3 regions of the Providencia zhijiangensis genome follow, and region 1 is predicted to be linked to each of the others. Evidence: predicted binding sites of a transcription regulator. Region 1 holds the regulator's gene; each other region holds the start of a gene.
What was found. The regulator CRP, encoded in region 1, controls carbon source genes, mostly activating them, when cyclic AMP is high. The targets are predictions, from matches to a motif close to ATGTGANNNNNNTCACAT.

Region 1 (3,294 bases):
ATTAACTTCCAACGAGTTCCTACCGTTGACACCTCTAACCCTTTCTCTGCCAAAGCAATACCTTCACAGGACGAAAGTTTTATCGTTATTCGCTTTAGAGGATTAGAGCAGATCGATTTCCCTTATTTATTATCCATGTTAAATGGCTCGTTTATTTCAGCGATGAATACCATTGTGGTACCCGGTGGGAAATTAGGACTCGCGATGGAACTTATTATGATGCCATTAGTGGAAAAATTAATGAAACAGCGAAATGGGTAGTTTGAGATTCTCATTAAAGAGATAAATAACAAGATGCTTATCTTAATTATCGATAAGCATCTTAATAGCAAGAAAACAATTACAGCGTTTTAATTTCGAAGCTATGAGTCACGTTAACCGTTTTCTCTAACATGATAGCAACGGAACAATATTTTTCTGCAGAAAGTTGAACCGCACGCTCCACCACTTTGTCCGTTAATTCACGTCCCGTCACAATAAAGTGCAGGTTGATGTCCGTAAAATAGCGCGGAGCTTCTTCACGACGCTGCGAAGTTAATTTTACTTCACAATCAACAATATCCTGACGACCTTTTTGCAGAATAGAAACCACATCAATCGCACTGCATCCGCCTGCTGCCATTAGAACCATTTCCATCGGACTCGGTGCTTTATCTCCAGCATTGCCATCCATCATAACTTGATGACCCGATGCCGACTCACCTAAAAAAGAGAGCCCTTCAACCCACTTTACGCGTGCTTCCATTTTTATTCCTCTCGAAAATAGTGATATTTATCGTCACATTGTTCCATATATCTAGACAATGTTATATCAGCATTATTAGGCTGAAGCGATACAGGGGAGACTTTCTACATTGGATATGATACAAACAATGGTTAGTTGATAGGATTAAGATCAATACTCAACGATTTAATTGATTATATTATACAATTGATATTAATTTGCATTGGCCTAGGGCGATATTAATAATAGGCATCAATGTGACTTAATATGCTAAGCTTGACACTTTAAAGTCAGCCTTTCCCTACTTTTCGAAAGGTTGCAATAACATACAGAGGATAACGCTAATGGTTCTCGGCAAGCCACAAACAGACCCTACTCTTGAATGGTTTTTGTCACACTGCCATATTCATAAGTATCCATCCAAGAGCACTCTGATCCATCAGGGTGAAAAAGCAGAAACCCTTTACTACATTGTTAAAGGCTCAGTGGCTGTTTTAATCAAAGATGAAGAAGGCAAGGAAATGATTCTCTCTTATTTAAATCAGGGAGATTTCATTGGCGAACTTGGGTTATTTGAAGAAGGGCAAGAACGTACTGCGTGGGTTCGCGCGAAAGTTGCTTGCGAAGTCGCGGAAATTTCTTACAAAAAATTCCGTCAGCTGATTCAAGTCAATCCAGATATCCTGATGCGCCTTTCCGCGCAAATGGCAAGTCGTTTGCAAACCACGTCCGAAAAAGTGGGTAACCTTGCATTCTTAGATGTTACTGGTCGTATTGCTCAAACATTATTGAATTTAGCTAAACAACCTGATGCAATGACTCACCCAGACGGTATGCAAATCAAAATTACTCGTCAGGAAATCGGTCAAATCGTAGGTTGTTCTCGCGAAACTGTCGGTCGTATTTTAAAGATGCTGGAAGATCAAAACTTAATCTCCGCACACGGCAAAACGATTGTTGTTTACGGCACTCGCTGATTCACCTTTCAGCCTCACCCTTCTTGGTGAGGCTTCGATATTGAAATAGCTTTATACTTTACGTACAAAGCTATTTTTCTTACTTAGGATCCTTTATTTCCCCCTCTCATCTATATACTCTCATTGATGAGTATCGTTTCTTTATATAATTATAGTTAATTGTCAAACTAATATAGTGGTAACTAAACCATTATTAAGAGTTGACAACACGATGATTAAAAATATCAATCCAAGAAGCGAAAGTATCATTAATATCAATGATAATAAAACCATAACCACTTCATCATTATCTAATCAAATAAAAAAAGCCATTAATATTGGTTCATGCATACCCGATAATAATCACCTATCTAATTTACATTATCAAAAAAAGCATTTCGCCGTATTGACTTGTCATTTTGAGCCAAGTGAACAAAAAGAAATTAATCTAATTAAATACTCGCCTCCAGTAGAGAAAATAACACTTCCCTATAAATACCATGAGGCTATTGAAGCTAATGGCCATTTTTTAATTCTTAAATCCCCACGTATTTTCAACCATTCCGTCTCAATAAAAAATGAGCCAATTATTAATGAAAAACAGGATACTGAACTAATGCTAATTGATAAAACAAGTGCTACAGAAACTAACGTTTTTAAAGAATTTAATTTAAAACGTTCATCAAACCGATTCTCAAATTTGATTTTAGAAATAAAATCGACTCATGAAAAAGGTATTCGTTATTTAAAAAGTATATTTAATAAAAATAAGAATGAAAAATTTTGTGTTACTTTTAAAAAGGGAATTGAGATCCCAATAAAACATGAAAAAACAAGATCAAGTGAAGTAATCACTTATCAGAACACTGCATCGACTCAGAAGATTGAGAACAACCTTAGCACTCTAAAATCATCACAAGCTAAATTAGCTGAACAGCTAAAAAAAATAGAGACAGACAAAGAGAATGAAATAAAAGCAGGTGAAGAGAGAATAAGAAAAGAAGCTGAATCAAGTATGATACAGAAAGCTTCTATTTCGAAAATAAAAGATGAGAATAAAGCAAAGAGCAGTGATACCGAATTTGAGTTCAATGAGGAATTAGAGTGGAATGATGATACCAATCATATTCAAGATAGTTTACAAAAAAGAATCACCGACCGTCTTGTTAGCTTAGCAATTCCATCAACTCGTCAGCTCGATAAATTACTTGTCGATGAGACTGACATGAAGTCAATAAATCGGCACTTAGAAAATATGGATTCACTGAACAAGATAGAAAATCAGCTATATTCTAGCAATGAAAGCTTAAATTCTAACTCATCAAGCCATTATTCAAATAATTCTAGTGACTCTGGATATTTATCAGAAAACACAAAAGCACAGAAAAAAATAGAAACAGGCTCCACTAAACTGAAAGATAATAACTCGAACCATGCCACGCATAATAAAAATGATAAAGTATTACCTAGAAGAAATATAAAAGTAAAACCAACCGTGAGAACATATCAATTTAATGGGGAAATATACCAAACTAAAACATCAATGCTAAGAGCTAAACATAATAGTAAAAAATATCAGTTTCCACTAAATGGAAACTCACCAGAAATAGCATC
Region 2 (3,294 bases), 250 kb from region 1:
GTAGCTGCAATGGACGATGCAAAAATAGGGTTACACGCCCTTCACTTATATTATCAGGCAAGACATAAGAGGCTTTTCGCGCAAACATTGCGTTATTTTTTAAAACTTTAAACGCATCTTGGTTATTTTGATCTTGGGTGGATGACATCCACTGTTGGTAAACTTGTTCTATTTCTCGCGTAAATTTACGCTGTTGCCAGCCATCTTCCTGCACTAATGACTTGAGCAATTGCGGCAGTAAGTTCATTGACTGCATATCATGCCATAGGCAATCTTTGAGCAGCACAATATCCAACGGCGAAACGGAGTTTCGACCATTAAAGAAGGCACTAGCCTGTAATAAATAAACGGCTTTTTTCCAGCGTCTATCAGAGACATACAGATTCTTCTCTGTGGCGTCAATCTGTTGGCGTAATTGGTAAATCAATTCAAAACAGTGATCGGGCAGCGAAACCTTGGGAATTTCTTTTTGCCATTCTCGATACTCTTCTTCACTGATTTTTAGGTGATCAGGAACCAAATTCTCTTCTTGTTGAGATTTGCCAGTCAGCAACGCGCGGAAATTTTGTTTCTCTTGGACTTTATCCAGCCAAATTCGCAGCAACATCCTATCAAACAGCGCTTCAAGGCTATTATCCGCATCGGGTAGCTCGTTGGATGCAGTGACTAGCAAACGCATGGGGATGTTTTTTTCTTCATCCCCATTACGGAATTTGCGCTCATTAATGGCGGTCAGTAAGGTATTTAAAATGGCAGGGCCTGCTTTCCAAATCTCATCCAAAAACACCACTTCCGCATCGGGCAGGTATCCTTTGGTTAAACGCTCATAACGCCCTTCATCTTTTAAGGCTTGAATGGAAAGTGGACCAAAAATCTCTTCAGGGGTAGAAAAACGCGTCATTAAATATTCAAACGCATTTGCTTGGCGGAAGGCATATTTCATGCGGCGGGCAATTAAGCTTTTCGCTATCCCAGGAGGTCCCAGCAAGAACACACTTTCCCCACTGAGCGTGGCGAGCAAACACAAACGAATAGCTTGCTGACGTTCATACAAACCACCTTCAAGGTAGTTGCTTAATTGGGCTATCCGTTCTGCTAATTGCATAAGGTGTTCCTTTTCTCTAAATAACTCGTCTAAGGGTTAGAGGGAGATGGTTATTGACCACGCTATTGCTAGGTTATCCGTCCTTTTATTCATTGTGCAATCAGTTTTATGATTTTTCTTTGATGTTATTTAGGATAAGGAGCAACAAATCTAACTTGTAACGAACAACTGAGTATTAATTAAGCAGGAACGATTCAGCGACAACTTATTCAATAAGTTAGCTTTTTATGCGTAAAAATAGGCTAACGAAACGTTTCGATGGTGATCACAAAACCAAGATAAGAACATTGAGTTGTGACTATTCTTTACTATCATTGTATAAGCGAAACGTTTCGCTCATACAGAGCCGGAACCCAAAAGTAGAAAAAATAGACTAAAAACGGTGGTAAAGAATGAAGAAAGGTATGTTGCTTAACTCAAATGTTGCTTCCGTGATTGCCAAACTGGGTCATACCGACCATATCACGCTGGGTGATGCCGGCCTGCCAATTCCAGCCAGCGCTGAACGTATTGACCTCGCTGTGACGCAAGGACTACCGGATTTTATGTCTGTTTTGCGGGTGATCACCCAAGAAATGCAGGTAGAAAAAGCGATACTTGCTCAAGAAATCAGCAAAATAAATCCACAAATGGAAAAAGCCATTTTAGCCCATCTTCATGAATTGGAAGCGGCACAGGGAAACCACATTGAAGTCATCTATTGCAGTCATGAACATTTCAAGCAACGCACTCATGAAAGCAAAGCGGTGATCCGAACAGGGGAATGTTCACCATACGCTAATATCATTCTTTGTTCTGGTGTGACTTTCTGAGGTGACTATGCAACCTTTATTAGAACTTATCGGCATTGATAAAGCCTTCCCCGGTGTAAAAGCCCTCTCGGGAGCCGCCTTAAAAGTCTACCCTGGTCGAGTCATGGCGCTGGTAGGAGAAAATGGTGCCGGTAAATCCACCATGATGAAAGTGCTCACGGGGATCTACAACAAAGACGCGGGCGCGATCCGTTACCTTGGTAAAGAAGTGGCGTTTAATGGCCCGAAAAGTTCCCAAGAAGCCGGGATCGGGATCATTCACCAAGAACTGAATTTAATTCCCGAACTGACTATCGCTGAAAACATCTTTCTAGGTCGTGAATTTGTAAATAGATTCGGCAAAATCGACTGGAAAAAAATGTTCAGCGAGTCAGACAAACTGCTCCAACGATTAAACCTTGATTACGATAGCCACCAAACCATCGCAGAATTATCCATCGGTGAACAGCAAATGGTGGAAATTGCCAAAGTTCTCAGCTTTCAGTCTCAAGTCATCATTATGGATGAACCGACAGACGCACTTACCGATACCGAAACTGCCTCACTCTTTCGCGTGATTGAAGATTTAAAATCTCAAGGCTGCGGCATTGTATATATCTCCCATCGTTTAAAAGAGATTTTCGAAATTTGCGACGACGTGACCGTTTTTCGTGATGGTCAGTTTATTGGCGAAAAGCCTGTCAGTGAATTAGAAGAAGAAAAACTGATTGAGATGATGGTAGGCCGCAAACTGGAAGACCAATATCCGCGAGTTGATGTGCCTGTTGGTGATATTCGTCTCCAAGTTGAAAATGTTTCTGGCCCCGGTGTCACCAATGCCAGTTTCACGCTAAAAAGCGGTGAAATTTTAGGTGTTTCAGGTTTGATGGGCGCAGGACGTACGGAGCTGATGAAAATCATCTACGGTGCAGCCCCGAAAAAATCCGGCAATATCCAGTTAGAAGGTAAAAACGTTACCTTAAAAACCCCGCAAGATGGTTTGAATAACGGCATCGTTTATATTTCTGAAGACCGTAAGCGCGATGGTTTAGTACTGGGGATGTCAGTAAAAGAAAATATGTCCTTAACGGCATTAGGTTACTTCAGCCACTTTGGCGGCACATTAAAACATGGCGAAGAGCAAATGACCGTGGGGGATTTTATCCGCTTATTTAATATTAAAACCCCATCCATGGACCAAATCATTGGAAATTTATCTGGTGGTAACCAGCAAAAAGTGGCTATTGCCCGTGGATTAATGACACGACCGAAAGTGCTTATCCTTGATGAGCCAACCCGTGGTGTCGACGTTGGGGCAAAAAAAGAGATCTACCAACTAATCAACCAATTTAAAAAAGAAGGGCTGAGTATCATCCTTGTATCTTCAGAAATGCCTGA
Region 3 (3,294 bases), 480 kb from region 1:
GGCGATATCAACACCGTTCAGGTAGTCTTTAACTAAACGAACTGGGTTGTCTAATTTTTCTGCCAGATAGTCAACAACAGGTTGCAGTGAAAACTCTTCATTGTACTCACCTTCCGTCGGACGACCGAGGTGGGAAGTAACCATGACTTTAGCACCTTGTTTCAGTGCTAATTCAATTGTTGGTAATGAAGCACGGATACGTGCATCTGAAGTAACTTTACCGTCTTTAACAGGAACGTTTAGGTCCGAACGAATGAAAACGCGTTTACCCGCTAAGTCCAAATCGGTCATCTTAATTACAGACATGGTGAATCCTCTTGTTGATTCTCTATAAAGTTTTCATTAGCGACTGTGCGAGGTGGTCAATAGCGTATTTATCTATTGTGCCCCGCTGTCTGTCAGACGCCAATTAGTTTAAACCTGTTGCTGCCATCGCTAGAGTTGTATCTAGCATCCGGTTAGCAAACCCCCATTCGTTATCACACCAAACCAGGGTTTTGATTAAGTTCTTGCCGCTAACTCGTGTTTGCGTACCATCAATAATCGCGCTGTGCGGATCATGATTAAAATCCATCGAGACTAACGGTAGTTCAGTATAGTCTACTATACCACGAAAATGCCCATGCGCGGCGCTCTGTAATAGCTTGTTGACTTTATCAACACAAACATCCGCATCTACAGTGACGCTTAAGTCAATGGCAGTGACATTGGTGGTTGGAACGCGTACAGAAATCGCTTCGAAGCTGCCTTGAAATTTTGGAAAAATTCGTGTGATCCCCGCGGCCAATTTGGTATCGACAGGAATGATCGACTGACTCGCTGCCCGCGTTCTGCGTAAATCTTTATGGTAGGCGTCAATCACAGGTTGATCATTCATGGATGCATGAATGGTGGTGACTGTGCCCGACTCAATACCAAATGCATCATCCAACACTTTGATGACTGGAATAATACAGTTGGTGGTACAAGATGCATTGGAAACGATACTATCGCTTCTTTGTAGGCTGTCATGGTTGACGCCATACACAATGGTCGCATCGAGATCATCGGTTCCCGGATGGGAAAAGAGCACTTTTTTCGCGCCGGCTTGCAGATGCTTTAACCCATCTTCGCGAGAGCCGTAAACGCCCGTGCAATCTAACACCACATCCACACCTAACTCTTTCCAAGGTAGCTTGCTGATATCCGCTTGATGGAAAAGACGCATATTGTCATCTCCAACTTGTAGCTGGTCGCCATTGAGACGAACATCCCACGCAAAGCGTCCGTGACTTGAATCATACTTCAGCAAATGAGCGATACCTTCCGGCTCCGCTAATTCATTGACCGCAACAACGACAATTTCTGCCCGGCGACCTGATTCATATAACGCTCTGAGAACACTTCGACCAATTCGACCGAAGCCGTTTATTGCTACCCTGATTGCCATTCTACACCTTGTATCTGAGCAAAATCACACGGTTGCTAAGGATAACTGACTACCACCAACTCTACTGCTCATTTTAACTGTCAAACATCAAAAGTGTGCTTCACTCGACATTTTTAAAATTTATTTACATTATTTCAAATGCAACTGAAACGGTTCAGCTTATTGAGTTTTAGATTAAGGGATATATTTAGAGAACGCAATAGAAAAACAAGAAACGGTGCACAAAAAAACAACGCCCCAATACCAAACTTGATATTGAGGCGTAAATTAGATTAATTCACTTTATTTTCAGAGGTGCGGCCGTTTATTCGGAACACACCTCAAGCAATTAAATGAATTATTTCAGCAGAGATTTCGCAGCTTTAACCGCGTTTTCAACCGTAATGCCGAACTCTTTGTACAGCTGATCAGCTGGTGCTGATTCACCGAATGAGTGCATACCGATGATAGCGCCATTCAGGCCAGTGTATTTGAACCAGTAATCTGCGATACCCGCTTCGATAGCCACACGAGCAGTTACGTTTGCAGGCAGAACTGCTTCACGGTAAGCCGCGTCTTGCTTGTCGAATGCATCTGTTGAAGGCATAGAAACCACGCGAACTTTACGACCTTCCGCAGTCAGTTGCTCAGCCGCTTTCACCGCTAATTCAACTTCAGAACCAGTTGCAATAAAGATCAGCTCAGGCGTACCTGCGCAATCTTTCAGGATATAAGCCCCTTTCTCGATATTTGCTAATTGCTCAGCGGTACGAGGTTGCTGTTCCAGGTTTTGACGAGAGAAAATCAGTGCGCTTGGGCCATCTTTACGCTCAATGGCATATTTCCATGCAACTGCAGATTCCACTTGGTCACATGGACGCCATGTGCTCATGTTTGGTGTCACACGCAGGCTTGCCAGTTGTTCTACTGGTTGATGCGTTGGGCCATCTTCACCCAGACCGATAGAGTCATGGGTATAAACGAAGATGCTGCGAATTTTCATCAGCGCTGCCATACGTACCGCGTTACGTGCGTATTCAACGAACATTAAGAATGTTGCGCCGTAAGGGATGAAACCACCGTGAAGAGCGATACCGTTCATGATAGCGGACATACCGAATTCACGAACACCGTAGTGGATGTAGTTACCCGCTTTGTCTTCGTTCAGAGGTTTAGAGCCAGACCACATGGTTAAGTTACTTGGTGCTAAGTCCGCAGAACCGCCCATGAATTCTGGTAACACTTTACCGAATGCTTCTAACGCGTTTTGAGATGCTTTACGGCTTGCGATATTCGCAGGGTTTTGTTGCAGATTTTCAACGAATTTTTTCGCTTCTGCATCAAAGTTCGCTGGCAGTTCACCCGCCATACGACGTTCGAATTCTTTCGCTAATTCTGGATGTGCTTTTGCGTATGCCGCAAATTTTTCATTCCAAGAATGCTGTTTTTCTTTACCGGCTTCGCGCGCATCCCAAGCTTGGTAAATATCTGCTGGGATTTCGAATGGACCGAATTTCCAGCCCAGTGCTTCACGAGTTGCTGCGATTTCAGCATCACCTAAAGGTGCGCCGTGAACCGCTTCGGTGCCTGCTTTGTTTGGTGAACCAAAACCGATAACGGTTTTGCACATAATCAGCGTTGGTTTGTCTGATTGTTTGTGTGCTTCGTTCACTGCAGCGTTGATTTGGTCTGCATCGTGACCATCGATGTCACGGATAACGTGCCAGCCGTAGGCTTCGAAACGTGCTGCGGTATCATCGGTAAACCAGCCTTCAACTTCACCATCGATAGAGATGCCGTTGTCATCGTAGAATGCGACCAGTTTATTTAATTTCAGGGTACCCGCTAATGAACAAACTTCATGGGAGATACCTTCCATCATGCAG

Region 2: the regulator CRP is predicted to act here: its motif matches at 1,359-1,376, upstream of rbsD (D-ribose pyranase).
Region 3: the regulator CRP is predicted to act here: its motif matches at 1,442-1,459, upstream of epd (erythrose-4-phosphate dehydrogenase).

Annotation. Positions count from the first base shown of each region.
Region 1 covers NZ_CP135990.1:305,078-308,371, reverse strand. The annotation lists gene QS795_RS01395 (phosphoribulokinase) at 1-261, shown strand, start outside; gene QS795_RS01390 (OsmC family protein) at 341-745, opposite strand; gene crp (cAMP-activated global transcriptional regulator CRP) at 1,069-1,701, shown strand; gene QS795_RS01380 (hypothetical protein) at 1,913-3,294, shown strand, end outside.
Region 2 covers NZ_CP135990.1:56,637-59,930, forward strand. The annotation lists gene ravA (ATPase RavA) at 1-1,105, opposite strand, end outside; gene rbsD (D-ribose pyranase) at 1,498-1,917, shown strand; gene rbsA (ribose ABC transporter ATP-binding protein RbsA) at 1,925-3,294, shown strand, end outside.
Region 3 covers NZ_CP135990.1:780,991-784,284, reverse strand. The annotation lists gene pgk (phosphoglycerate kinase) at 1-306, opposite strand, end outside; gene epd (erythrose-4-phosphate dehydrogenase) at 410-1,429, opposite strand; gene tkt (transketolase) at 1,767-3,294, opposite strand, start outside.